Linked DNA regions of Mesorhizobium opportunistum WSM2075. The protein of the gene in region 2 binds, or shares a complex with, the protein of the main gene of each other region. Links are inferred from orthologs where the notes say so. Each region holds a gene or a part of one and is shown on either strand. Other genes may lie near its edges.

Evidence for each region. The genes of interacting proteins can lie anywhere in the genome.
Region 1: the proteins of uvrB (region 2) and MESOP_RS17710 are in contact, whole or in part, in a crystal structure (PDB 7EGT), measured with the Thermus thermophilus proteins. The link is inferred for Mesorhizobium opportunistum WSM2075 from one-to-one orthologs. Residues at the interface, in WP_096411307.1 of Thermus thermophilus: Glu23, Leu25, Arg26, Asp27, Gly28, Glu29, Arg30, Phe31, Arg55, Glu326, Asp327, Phe328, Glu379, Ser382, Gln383, His398, Gly400, Arg401; in WP_096412145.1 of Thermus thermophilus: His654, Arg656, Phe657, Gln666, Asp668, Glu669, Lys680, Arg681, Leu682, Ser683, Lys685, Tyr686, Ala687.

The regions. Positions count from the first base shown.
Region 1 is NC_015675.1:3,690,288-3,694,696, reverse strand. What follows is about bases 1-3,205. They hold MESOP_RS17710 (ATP-dependent helicase), read left to right. Parts: upstream 1-305; coding sequence 306-3,005; downstream 3,006-3,205. Other genes in these bases: MESOP_RS17705 (KAP family P-loop NTPase fold protein), read right to left, coding at 3,009-3,205; MESOP_RS17715 (glucose/quinate/shikimate family membrane-bound PQQ-dependent dehydrogenase), read right to left, coding at 1-44. Also shown: more of MESOP_RS17705, read right to left, coding at 3,206-4,340. UniProt on the Escherichia coli protein: A helicase with DNA-dependent ATPase activity. Unwinds DNA duplexes with 3'-5' polarity. Translocates on single-stranded DNA with 3'-5' polarity. Initiates unwinding more efficiently from a nicked substrate than double-stranded DNA.
Region 2 is NC_015675.1:2,415,525-2,421,663, reverse strand. The notes cover bases 1,324-5,054. They hold uvrB (excinuclease ABC subunit UvrB), read left to right. Parts: upstream 1,324-1,683; coding sequence 1,684-4,854; downstream 4,855-5,054. Other genes in these bases: MESOP_RS11595 (DMT family transporter), read left to right, coding at 5,028-5,054; MESOP_RS11605 (DUF2778 domain-containing protein), read left to right, coding at 1,324-1,555. Also shown: more of MESOP_RS11605, read left to right, coding at 1-1,323; more of MESOP_RS11595, read left to right, coding at 5,055-5,933. UniProt on the Escherichia coli protein: The UvrABC repair system catalyzes the recognition and processing of DNA lesions. A damage recognition complex composed of 2 UvrA and 2 UvrB subunits scans DNA for abnormalities.

The DNA.
Region 1 (4,409 bases), 1.3 Mb from region 2 along the record:
AGGCCAAGCAGAAAAAGAACGAGGGAGGTGATGGTGACAGCCAAGATGATACTCCTTCGACTGTTCGCGCTGCGGCGCGGCCATGGGCAACCCGGCATTGCGTTGCCGCCCGGAACACAACTTTCCTCCGCCCGCCCCGCCTGTCAAGCTTGAGCCATGCGGCGTGATAGGGGCTGTCTCCCCTGCTGCAAACGCTGGGCAGGCCGATCGTCCGCTGGCTAGGCGGCCGGATAAGCCACTTTACCGGGAACAAAACGTAGACACTTCTGGTCTTTCCCTCCCGAATCACTACATTCGGGGGGAAGATGTCCGGCTTTTCCGAAGACATGCCCTTTTTCGACGAACCCAATGCGCGGCCCACGGCCCCGTCGGGCATTGCCGCGCGCGCCATGGCCGCCCGCGGCGGCCAGAACAACGCGCCCGACTATCTCAAGGGTTTGAATCCCGAACAGCGGCTGGCGGTGGAAACCACCGAAGGCCCGGTTCTGGTGCTGGCCGGCGCCGGCACCGGCAAGACCCGCGTGCTGACCACCCGCATCGCCCACATCCTCGCCACCGGCAAAGCCTTCCCGTCGCAGATCCTTGCGGTGACCTTCACCAACAAGGCCGCGCGCGAGATGAAGCAGCGCATCGGCATCCTGATCGGCGAAGGCAATGTCGAGGGCATGCCGTGGCTCGGCACCTTCCACTCGATCGGCGTGAAACTGCTGCGCCGCCACGCCGAGCTTGCCGGCCTGAGATCCGACTTCACCATCCTCGACACCGACGACGTCGTGCGGCTGATCAAGCAGCTGATCCAGGCCGAGGGTCTGGACGACAAGCGCTGGCCGGCCAAGCAGTTCGCCCAGATGATCGACGGCTGGAAGAACAAGGGCCAAGGTCCGGCCGACATCGCCGAGGGCGACGCGCGCAGCTTTGCCAACGGCAAGGGCCGTGAGCTCTACAAGGCCTACCAGGAACGCCTGCAGACGCTGAACGCCTGCGATTTCGGCGATCTTCTGTGCCATCCGATCCGCATCTTCCGCGCCAATCCGGACGTGCTGAAGGACTACCACAGGCGCTTCAAATACATCCTCGTCGACGAATACCAGGACACCAACACCGCCCAGTACATGTGGCTGCGGCTCTTGGCGCAGCGGCCGCAATCCTCCCCCCTCGAGGGGGAGGTGCCCGCGAAGCGGGCGGAGGGGGTCGCCCCAGAAGGCACCGCTGCAGCGTCGCGCACTGCCGCGAGGACCCCACCCGACCGGGCTTCGCCCGGCCACCCTCCCCTCAAGGGGGAGGGAAATCCGCGTCCGGCCACCGTCAACATCTGCTGCGTCGGCGACGACGATCAATCGATCTATGGCTGGCGCGGCGCCGAGGTCGACAACATCCTGCGCTTCGACAAGGATTTTCCCGGCGCCACCATCATCAGGCTGGAGCGCAACTACCGCTCCACCGCGCACATCCTGGGCGCTGCCTCCCATCTCATCGCCTACAATGAGGGCCGCTTCGGCAAGACGCTGTTCACCGATCGCAACGATCCCGAGGACGGCAAGGTCAACGTCCACGCCGCCTGGGATTCCGAGGAGGAAGCGCGTGCCATCGGCGAGACCATCGAGGCCTACCAGCGCCAGAAGCACAATCTGAACGACATGGCGATCCTTGTCCGCGCGTCCTTCCAGATGCGCGCTTTCGAGGATCGCTTCATCACGCTCGGCCTCAACTACCGCGTCATCGGCGGTCCGCGTTTCTACGAGCGCATGGAAATCCGCGACGCGCTGGCCTTCTTCCGCGTCGTCGCCAACGGCGGCGACGACCTCGCCTTCGAGCGCATCGTCAACGTGCCCAAGCGCGGGCTGGGTGAAGCCACCATCCGCCAGATCCACGACACGGCGCGGGCGCTGCGCATCCCGATGCTGGAGGCTGCCGCCAACCTCGCCGAAAGCGACGAGCTGAAGCCGAAACCGCGCGCCGCGCTGCGCGAGGTCGCCGCCAATTTCGAACGCTGGCAGAAGGCGCTGGAAACCACGCCGCATACCGAACTCGCCGAGACAATTCTCGAAGAGAGCGGCTACACCGACATGTGGAAGAACGACCGCTCGGCCGAAGCCCCCGGCCGGCTTGAGAACCTCAAGGAACTGGTCCGCTCGATGGAGGAGTACGAGTCGCTGCGCTCCTTCCTCGAACATGTCGCGCTGGTCATGGATGCCGAGCAGAATGCCGGGCTCGACGCCGTCTCGATCATGACGCTGCATTCGGCCAAGGGCCTCGAATTCGAGACCGTCTTCCTGCCCGGCTGGGAGGAAGGCCTGTTCCCGCACCAGCGCGCGCTCGACGAAGGCGGCCGTTCAGGGCTGGAGGAAGAGCGGCGGCTGGCCTATGTCGGGCTGACGCGGGCCAAGAAGAACCTGCATATCTGGTTCGTCTCCAACCGCCTCATCCACGGCCTCTGGCAATCGACCATCCCGTCGCGCTTCCTCGAGGAACTGCCGAACTCCCATGTCGAGGTCGCCGAAGCCGGCAATTCCTATGGCGGCTACGGCAATCCCTATGGCGGCGGCTCGTTCGCATCGGGCCGTGGCGGCGGCCAGGGACCAGGAAGACAGAACCCGTACGGCGCCTCGCGCTTCGACAATGTCGGTGCCAACACCGAAAAATCCGGCGCCTTCTCAAACACCTATTCGACGCCGGGCTGGCAGCGCGCGCAGGCCAACCGCACCGAGGCGACCGACCGCAACTGGGGCACGCGCTCCGGCCATCAGGTCGAGCGCATCGGCTATGGCGAGACCGACAGTGGCTACGGCGCCGGCCGCACCTCGATCAAGGGCCGTACCATCGACGGCGAACTGGTCGCCAAATCCGTCTCCGACACGCCATCCGCCTTCAGCGTCGGCGACCGCGTCTTCCATCAGAAATTCGGCAACGGCAACATTGCGGCCATCGAAGGCAACAAGCTGACCATCGACTTCGACAAGGCCGGCCAGAAACGCGTTCTGGACGGGTTCGTCGCGGCGGTGTGAAGTTCAAGTCGGGAATGCAAATCGTTCTACAATATTATTGGCCAGAAAACGAACTACATCCTCTCTTTCGATATTATAGTAAAACGAACTGTCTCGAAACCCGCTAACATCCATCCCTTTTAATTCTTCAGTGGATGACAAAAAATACCTCCAGTTGAGAGAATACCAATCTAGTTTATTATTCCTTTTATCTAAATCATCTGAAAATCGATAGAAATTCTTTACATCTAGATAGTTCAAGGTCCCCGTTTTTGCCTTAGCAAACAACATCGGAGACGAAAGTTTCAAATCACAAAGTATGTGTATTAATGCCGGATGGCGGATAGTTTTCTTGTTCGTAAAAGCCAGACACAGCCCAAACAGTGTGCAAAGACGCTCGATTCGACGGAGAGAATATTCCCCTCGCTCCCAAACAAGTGAAATAAATTCCGCGAACCCGTCCTTCAAACGGCCGGATTCATCATCATCGGGCATTGCTTTGAGAACATCTAGGACAAATCTCTTTAGAAGCCGATCTTTCTCTCTTTTTTCGAATTGTGGAAATGTGACTCTGAAATGAACAAATTTCTCAAGATACAAACTCGCGTCTATCTCGGATCCATACATTTTTCTGGTCGCTGCCGAGAGCTGATCGAGCTGGCAAACGAGCAAAAAGTGAACGTTCTTGACTGAGAATAAGTGCTTTATCGTCTCCAGAACCGACAAAGCATATGTCGGCCTACATCTATCAAGTTCATCTACAATAAATATAAGAGGCTTGTCGCTGTCACCTGTCGACATTAGAGTCGAAAGGGTCTGACGAAAGACTTCGAATGCTCTTTGCTCCGTTTTTGCACTTTCTAATCGACTATCAATAATTTTGTCGAGTTCAGCCTCGATTTCTTTACCCACTTCATTGGCTACGTCTTCATTTGCGTCTTCGAAATCAGAAGCTCGAACAACACCGGCTGTAAGCCCACGAATAGCACCCTTTATAGCAACCAGTCCAACAATCTTCGCTACGTCTTTTGCTTTTGCCTTAAGTTCCTTTTTCTCTTTTGGCCTTATTCCCGTTTCTTCGATAATCTGCGAAGCAAGCGAAACAAAGACGTCTGGGTCATAGTCGTGTTTAAACGCATCAAAATAGACAACCTTGAATTTCTGATCTCTCGCTCTGCTAGCCAAACGTCTTGCAAAGACTGTTTTTCCTGATCCCCATGGCTCATCGAGCGCGACAACTAGTGGATCATCACTGAGATCGAAAACCTTCAGGAGCCCATCACCAAACAAGTCGCGGCCAAAAATATCCTCACTGGCTGCAACTGCTTGCTCGACATCTGGCGCAAGTATTTTCATCGAACGTTCCCCAAAGCAGGAACGTTCTAGCATATCGAGTGGCTGCTCTAAACTGGCCCGAAGCAATCC
Region 2 (6,139 bases):
CGAGAATGCCTGCGACGCTCCACGTTCCTCATCCTTCACCCCTGAACGGATCGTCCGCTGGGTCGCCGTGCCCGGCGTCAGCGCTGCCGTGGGCCTTTGGCTGATCGGCACCATGGCCGGCCTCAGTTCGGTCGGCGCCTCGCTGTCGGCGACGTCGGGCGGCCTGCCGCAGACGCTGTCCATGCCGGGCTCGCTGGCGCTGGCCGATCCGCTGAAACAACATTTCCTGACATCCTCGGCGCCGTTCGTGTTGGCCAATGCCCATGGCGGCGCAGAAGCCCTGCATGATCATGCCGTGCAATGCGGCGCCAGCTGTTTCAAGCTGGCCAGGGTGAGCCCCCACGCGGAGAAATCCGCACGCCTCGTGGCATCGGCAAAGCCGGCGGTCTTGAAGTCGAAGGCGCAGGAGCGCTTCGAACGCATGGAAGCATCGCTGTCGCCGACCAAGCTCGCGGCTGCCTTTGCCGGCGCCGGCAAACCTGTCGCCACGGCCGACGCCCGCCCGGTGATTTCCAGCATCGGGGCCCAGATTACCCAGGCGTCGCTGGTGCCGTCCGTCCAGGTCGTGGCCAGCCTGTCGGACGACATTCCACCGCCCGCGGCGGAACGCTTCGCCCGAGCCGGCACCGGCTCCGTTGTCGTGCAGACCGCGCCTGCGCCGACGGGTTTTGCCCAGCCGGAGACACCTGACAACGCGCAGCTGGCGCTCGCTCTCGTCCAGTCGATGCCGGTCGAGGACGAAGCCTTCGCCTCGCCGCTGCCGATGACCGGCGCCTCGGCCGATGTCGCGGTCGCGCCTGTCGAGACCCAAAAGGCGCAGCCCGGCGACGCCGCCTCGCTGCCGGACGCGCTCACCGACGACGTGCCGCTGCCGACCCGCCGGCCGCAATATGACGGGCCGCAGCAGCCCAAGGTGGTGGAACAGGACAAGGCCGTGGAGCAGGACAAGCCGGCTCCACAGCCCAAGATCGCGCAGCAGAAGCCGGCTCCCCAGGCAAAGCCGGCCCAACAGGCCAGGCAAGGCCGCCAAGGCGGCGACGTGCTGGCCTATGCCAAGCCGGACACGCCTTCGGGCGGCCTTGGCCAGGCGTTCAGAAACCTGTTCAACGGGCCGAGCGCCGGAAGCGGTGCCGGACACGGCGTTGCAGTCTATGACATCAGCGCCGGCATGGTTTACATGCCGGACGGCGAGAGGCTCGAAGCGCATTCGGGCGTCGGCGCCATGACGGACCAGCCGCGCTATGTCAACCAGAAGAACCGTGGACCGACGCCGCCCAACACCTACAATCTGTCGCTGCGCGAGGCGCGCTTTCACGGTGTCGAGGCGTTGCGCCTCACCCCGGTCGATGGCCGCAACAAATACAATCGCGACGGCTTCCTGGCCCATAGCTACCTGCTTCGCGGCCGCTACGGACAGTCCAGCGGCTGCGTTGCCTTCAAGGACTATGCGCGCTTCCTCGCCGCCTACAAGAAGGGCAAGATCAAGCGCCTGGTCGTCGTGCCGCGCCTGAACGGATCGGCGACGCGGGTAGCATCCAACGGAAGCGGCGCCTGATCGGCGTCGGACAGGCACGGGCCGTGGCTTTCTCCTCCTGACAGCCTTCTGTCAGGAGCCGCGTCTGGCGGCGTGCCCCGCCCCATCCCACTCTTTCCATTTTGGCCAAGACCTCCCATATTCGGGACATGGCCAGATCCCCCGACAAGAAAACGCCGCCGACGGCGAATGACGACCGCGCCGCGCCCAAGCGGCGCAGTCCGCTGACCGATTTCCTCGACGCCTCCGAACCGCTGCACAAAGGCGGCTTCGCCGAGATGCCGCAACCCGAGCTGTCGGGCACGCCGCTGACCGGTTCGATCGCCGACTGGGCCGAGCAGATAGAGCAGGAGGCGGAGAAAGAAGGGCGCCAGACCGGCAAGGGCGACGGCGGCAAATCGCCGAAACCGTCGAAGAAGATACCCGAGCGCTCCGCCGCCCCGGGACGCACGGCGCGCGGCACCTCGATGGGCGGCGCGGCCACCGCCCGCGAGCGCACCGCCGCCGGCCTCAATCCCGTCGCCGGCCTCGACGTCTCGCTGGAAGAGGCCGAGACGATGACCTCGAGCGGCGTCACCGCGACGGTGGCCGCCCTCTCCGCATTGATCGAATCCGGCAATCCGCTGCACAAGGACGGCGTGCTGTGGACACCGCACCGCCCTGCCCGACCGGAAAAATCCGAAGGTGGCATCGCCATCAAGATGGTGTCCGATTTCGAGCCGGCCGGCGACCAGCCGACCGCCATCAAGGACCTTGTCGAAGGCGTCGAGAACAACGACCGCACCCAGGTGCTGCTCGGCGTCACCGGCTCCGGCAAGACCTTCACCATGGCCAAGGTGATCGAGGAGACGCAGCGCCCGGCTTTGATCCTGGCGCCGAACAAGACGCTTGCCGCGCAGCTCTATTCCGAGTTCAAGAAATTCTTTCCCGACAACGCGGTGGAGTATTTCGTCTCCTACTACGACTATTACCAGCCGGAAGCCTACGTCCCGCGCACCGACACCTTCATCGAGAAGGAGTCCTCGATCAACGAGCAGATCGACCGCATGCGCCATTCGGCGACGCGCTCGCTGCTCGAGCGCGACGACGTCATCATCGTCGCCTCGGTGTCCTGCATCTACGGTATCGGCTCGGTCGAGACCTATACGGCAATGACCTTCCAGATGCAGATCGGCGACCGGCTCGACCAGCGCGCGCTGCTCGCCGACCTCGTCGCCCAGCAATACAAGCGCCAGGACATCAACTTCGTCCGCGGCTCGTTCCGTGTGCGTGGCGACACGATCGAGATCTTCCCGGCCCACCTGGAAGACCGCGCCTGGCGCATCTCGATGTTCGGCGACGAGATCGAGCAGATCACCGAGTTCGACCCGTTGACCGGCCAGAAGACCGGCGAGCTGAAAAGCGTCAAGATCTACGCCAATTCGCACTATGTGACGCCGCGCCCAACGCTGAACCAGGCGATCAAGTCGATCAAGGAAGAACTCAAGCAGCGCCTGGTGGAACTGGAACGCGCCGGCCGCCTGCTGGAAGCGCAGCGGCTGGAACAGCGCTGCCGCTTCGACCTCGAAATGCTGGAAGCCACAGGCTCCTGCGCCGGCATCGAGAACTATTCGCGCTATCTCACCGGCCGCCAGCCCGGCGATCCGCCGCCGACCTTGTTCGAATACATTCCCGACAATGCGCTGGTCTTCATCGACGAAAGCCACGTCACCGTTCCGCAGATCGGCGGCATGTATCGAGGCGACTTCAGGCGCAAGGCGACGCTGGCCGAATACGGCTTCCGCCTGCCGTCCTGCATGGACAACCGGCCGCTGCGCTTCGAGGAATGGGACGCCATGCGCCCGCTGTCCGTCGCGGTCTCGGCAACGCCGGGCGGCTGGGAGATGGAGCAGGCCGGCGGCGTCTTCGCCGAGCAGGTCATCCGCCCGACCGGCCTCATCGACCCGCCGGTCGAAGTGCGTCCGGCCAAAAGCCAGGTCGACGATGTCGTCGGCGAGATCCGCGAGACCACCAACGCCGGCTACCGCACGCTGGTCACCGTGCTGACCAAGCGCATGGCCGAGGACCTGACCGAATACCTGCATGAGCAGGGCGTCCGCGTGCGCTACATGCATTCCGACATCGATACGCTGGAACGCATCGAGATCCTACGCGATTTGCGCCTCGGCGCCTTCGACGTGCTGGTCGGCATCAACCTTCTGCGCGAGGGCCTCGACATTCCCGAATGCGGCTTCGTCGCCATCCTCGATGCCGACAAGGAAGGGTTCCTGCGTTCGGAAACCTCTCTCATCCAGACCATCGGCCGCGCTGCCCGCAATGTCGACGGCAAGGTCATTCTCTACGCCGACCAGGTCACCGGCTCGATGGAAAGGGCGATGGCCGAAACCAACCGCCGCCGCGAAAAGCAGATGGAATGGAACGCGGCCAACGGCATCACGCCCGAATCGGTCAAGTCGCGCATCTCCGACATTCTGGATTCGGTCTACGAGAAGGACCACGTCCGCGCCGACATCTCGCAGTTCACCGACAGCGCCGGCGCCATGATGGGCAACAATCTCAAGGCCCATCTCGACGCCATGGACAAGCAGATGCGCGACGCCGCCGCCAACCTCGATTTCGAGAAGGCAGCCCGCATCCGCGACGAAATCAAGCGGCTGCGCGAGATGGAACTGTCGATTTCCGACGATCCGCTGGCGCGCGAGGTGGAAGGCCAAAGTCCCGCCTCGGGCCGCGAAAAGGGCAAGCACAACAAGGGCGTGGCCAAACATCGTACGGCGGAGGAACAGGAGCGTTTCCGCAAATTCGAGGAAGCGCGTGCCGCCGAAGAGGCGGCCAAGGCTGCCCGGCCCAACCTCTTCCGCAAGCCTGATCTCGACGAGATGGGCGCCGACGGCGCTGTCCCGGTGAAGAAGCCGCTGTTTGCCAAACCCTCGATCGACGACATGGGCCCCGGCACCGATATGCCGACGCCGGCGGGTGCTGTATCGCGCTCGCTGTTCAAGAAACAATCGGCGTCCGAGGCACACGGCTCCGACTTCGGCATTCCGGGCGAAGCCACCAAGCCGCTGTTCAAGAAGAACTCGCTCGACGAGATGACCGTGCGGCGCACGGAAAAGCCGGTCGAAGGAAAGCTGCCCGCCAAGCCGCAGCCAATCTCCCCCCAACCGGGGGAGATGCCCGGCAGGGCAGAAGGGGGCGCGAAGGATCGCGACGACAAACCAATCATTCGCCAGCGCGCCGGCATCGGTTCGTATGAGGATCCAGGCGACGCCCGCCGAGAGAAGCGCCGGCCGGGCAAGACAGGTCGGCCGGGACGGTAGCTGCCTCTTCCTTCTCCCCCTGTGGGAGAAGGGAAAGCGCTCCGCTCCTAACGTCCCGCTTCGCCCAGCCGCAACCACCTCTGGACCATGAGCCATTCCTTGCCGCCGAGCGGCGGAAACGATACGCACGGCTGCAATTCCGCCTCTCCACGCAACATTCCGCCGGCCCACCCATGAAACCCAGGGATATCGCCGCCTACATCTTCCTGGCCATCACCTGGGGCCTGTCCTTCCTTGTCCTGCTCAAGGTTGTGCATGCCTTCGGTTGGGTCGGGGCGGTCACCTTGCGCGCGCTGATCGCCGGCATCACGCTTTTCCTACTCGCGGCGGCGACGCGGCGACGGCTCGATTTCAGCGCCGGCTGGCGGCACTTCGCCGTGGTCGGCGCGACGACCGTCGCGACGCAATTGATCGGCCTGTCCTACGCCACCCCGCGCATCGGCACCGCGATGGCGGCGATCCTCGTTGCCGCGATCCCGCTGTTCTCGATGATCCTCGGCCAATTGTGGGGGCTTGAACGCATCACTGTTCGCGGACTGGCCGGCCTGCTGCTCGGCGCCGCCGGCATCACCGTGCTGGTCGGCTTTCCCGCCGTCCCGATCACGGCACCCTTCGCGTTCGGCTGCGCCGCCTCGCTGTTCAGCTCCTTCTCCGCCGCCTTCGGCAGCAACTACGCCAACCGCCACCTGCGCGCGGCGGGCTCGTTCGAGCTCACCGGCGCCGCTTTTCTGTTCGGCGGCCTGATGACGCTGCCGCTGCTGCTGGCAGTACCGGTGCCAGCCATGCCACGCCCCGTCGACTTCCTCTACCTCGCCCTTCTCGCCTGCGTGATGAGCGCGCTGACCTACATCGTCTATTTCCGGCTGGTTGCCAGCATCGGCGCCACCAGGACGATCAGCGTCGAATTCGCGGTTACGACGATAGCGGTGCTGGCCGGAACGCTTCTGCTCGGCGAGCATCTGACCGTCGTCCAGGGCTTCGGCGCGACGGCGATCATCGGCGGCTGCATGCTGGTGCTGGACCCGTTCCCGCGCCGGACGGAAGCGGCCGTCTTGCCATCGGCCCAACCTTTGGTGTAATCGCCTCTAGCATGATCCCGAAAAGTGGAATCCGGTTTTCGGGCAAGATCATGCTTTAACAAGAGAACAGCGCCTCGGGCTCTGCACTCGAACGTCTCGAAAGGAGGGCTCACGTGTTCACGTTTCATCGTCACCATCGTCAGCGTGGCCCGATTTCTGCCCTGCGAGCTTGCTTGCAGGGCTGACCAGGGACGGTCCGGGTTTTT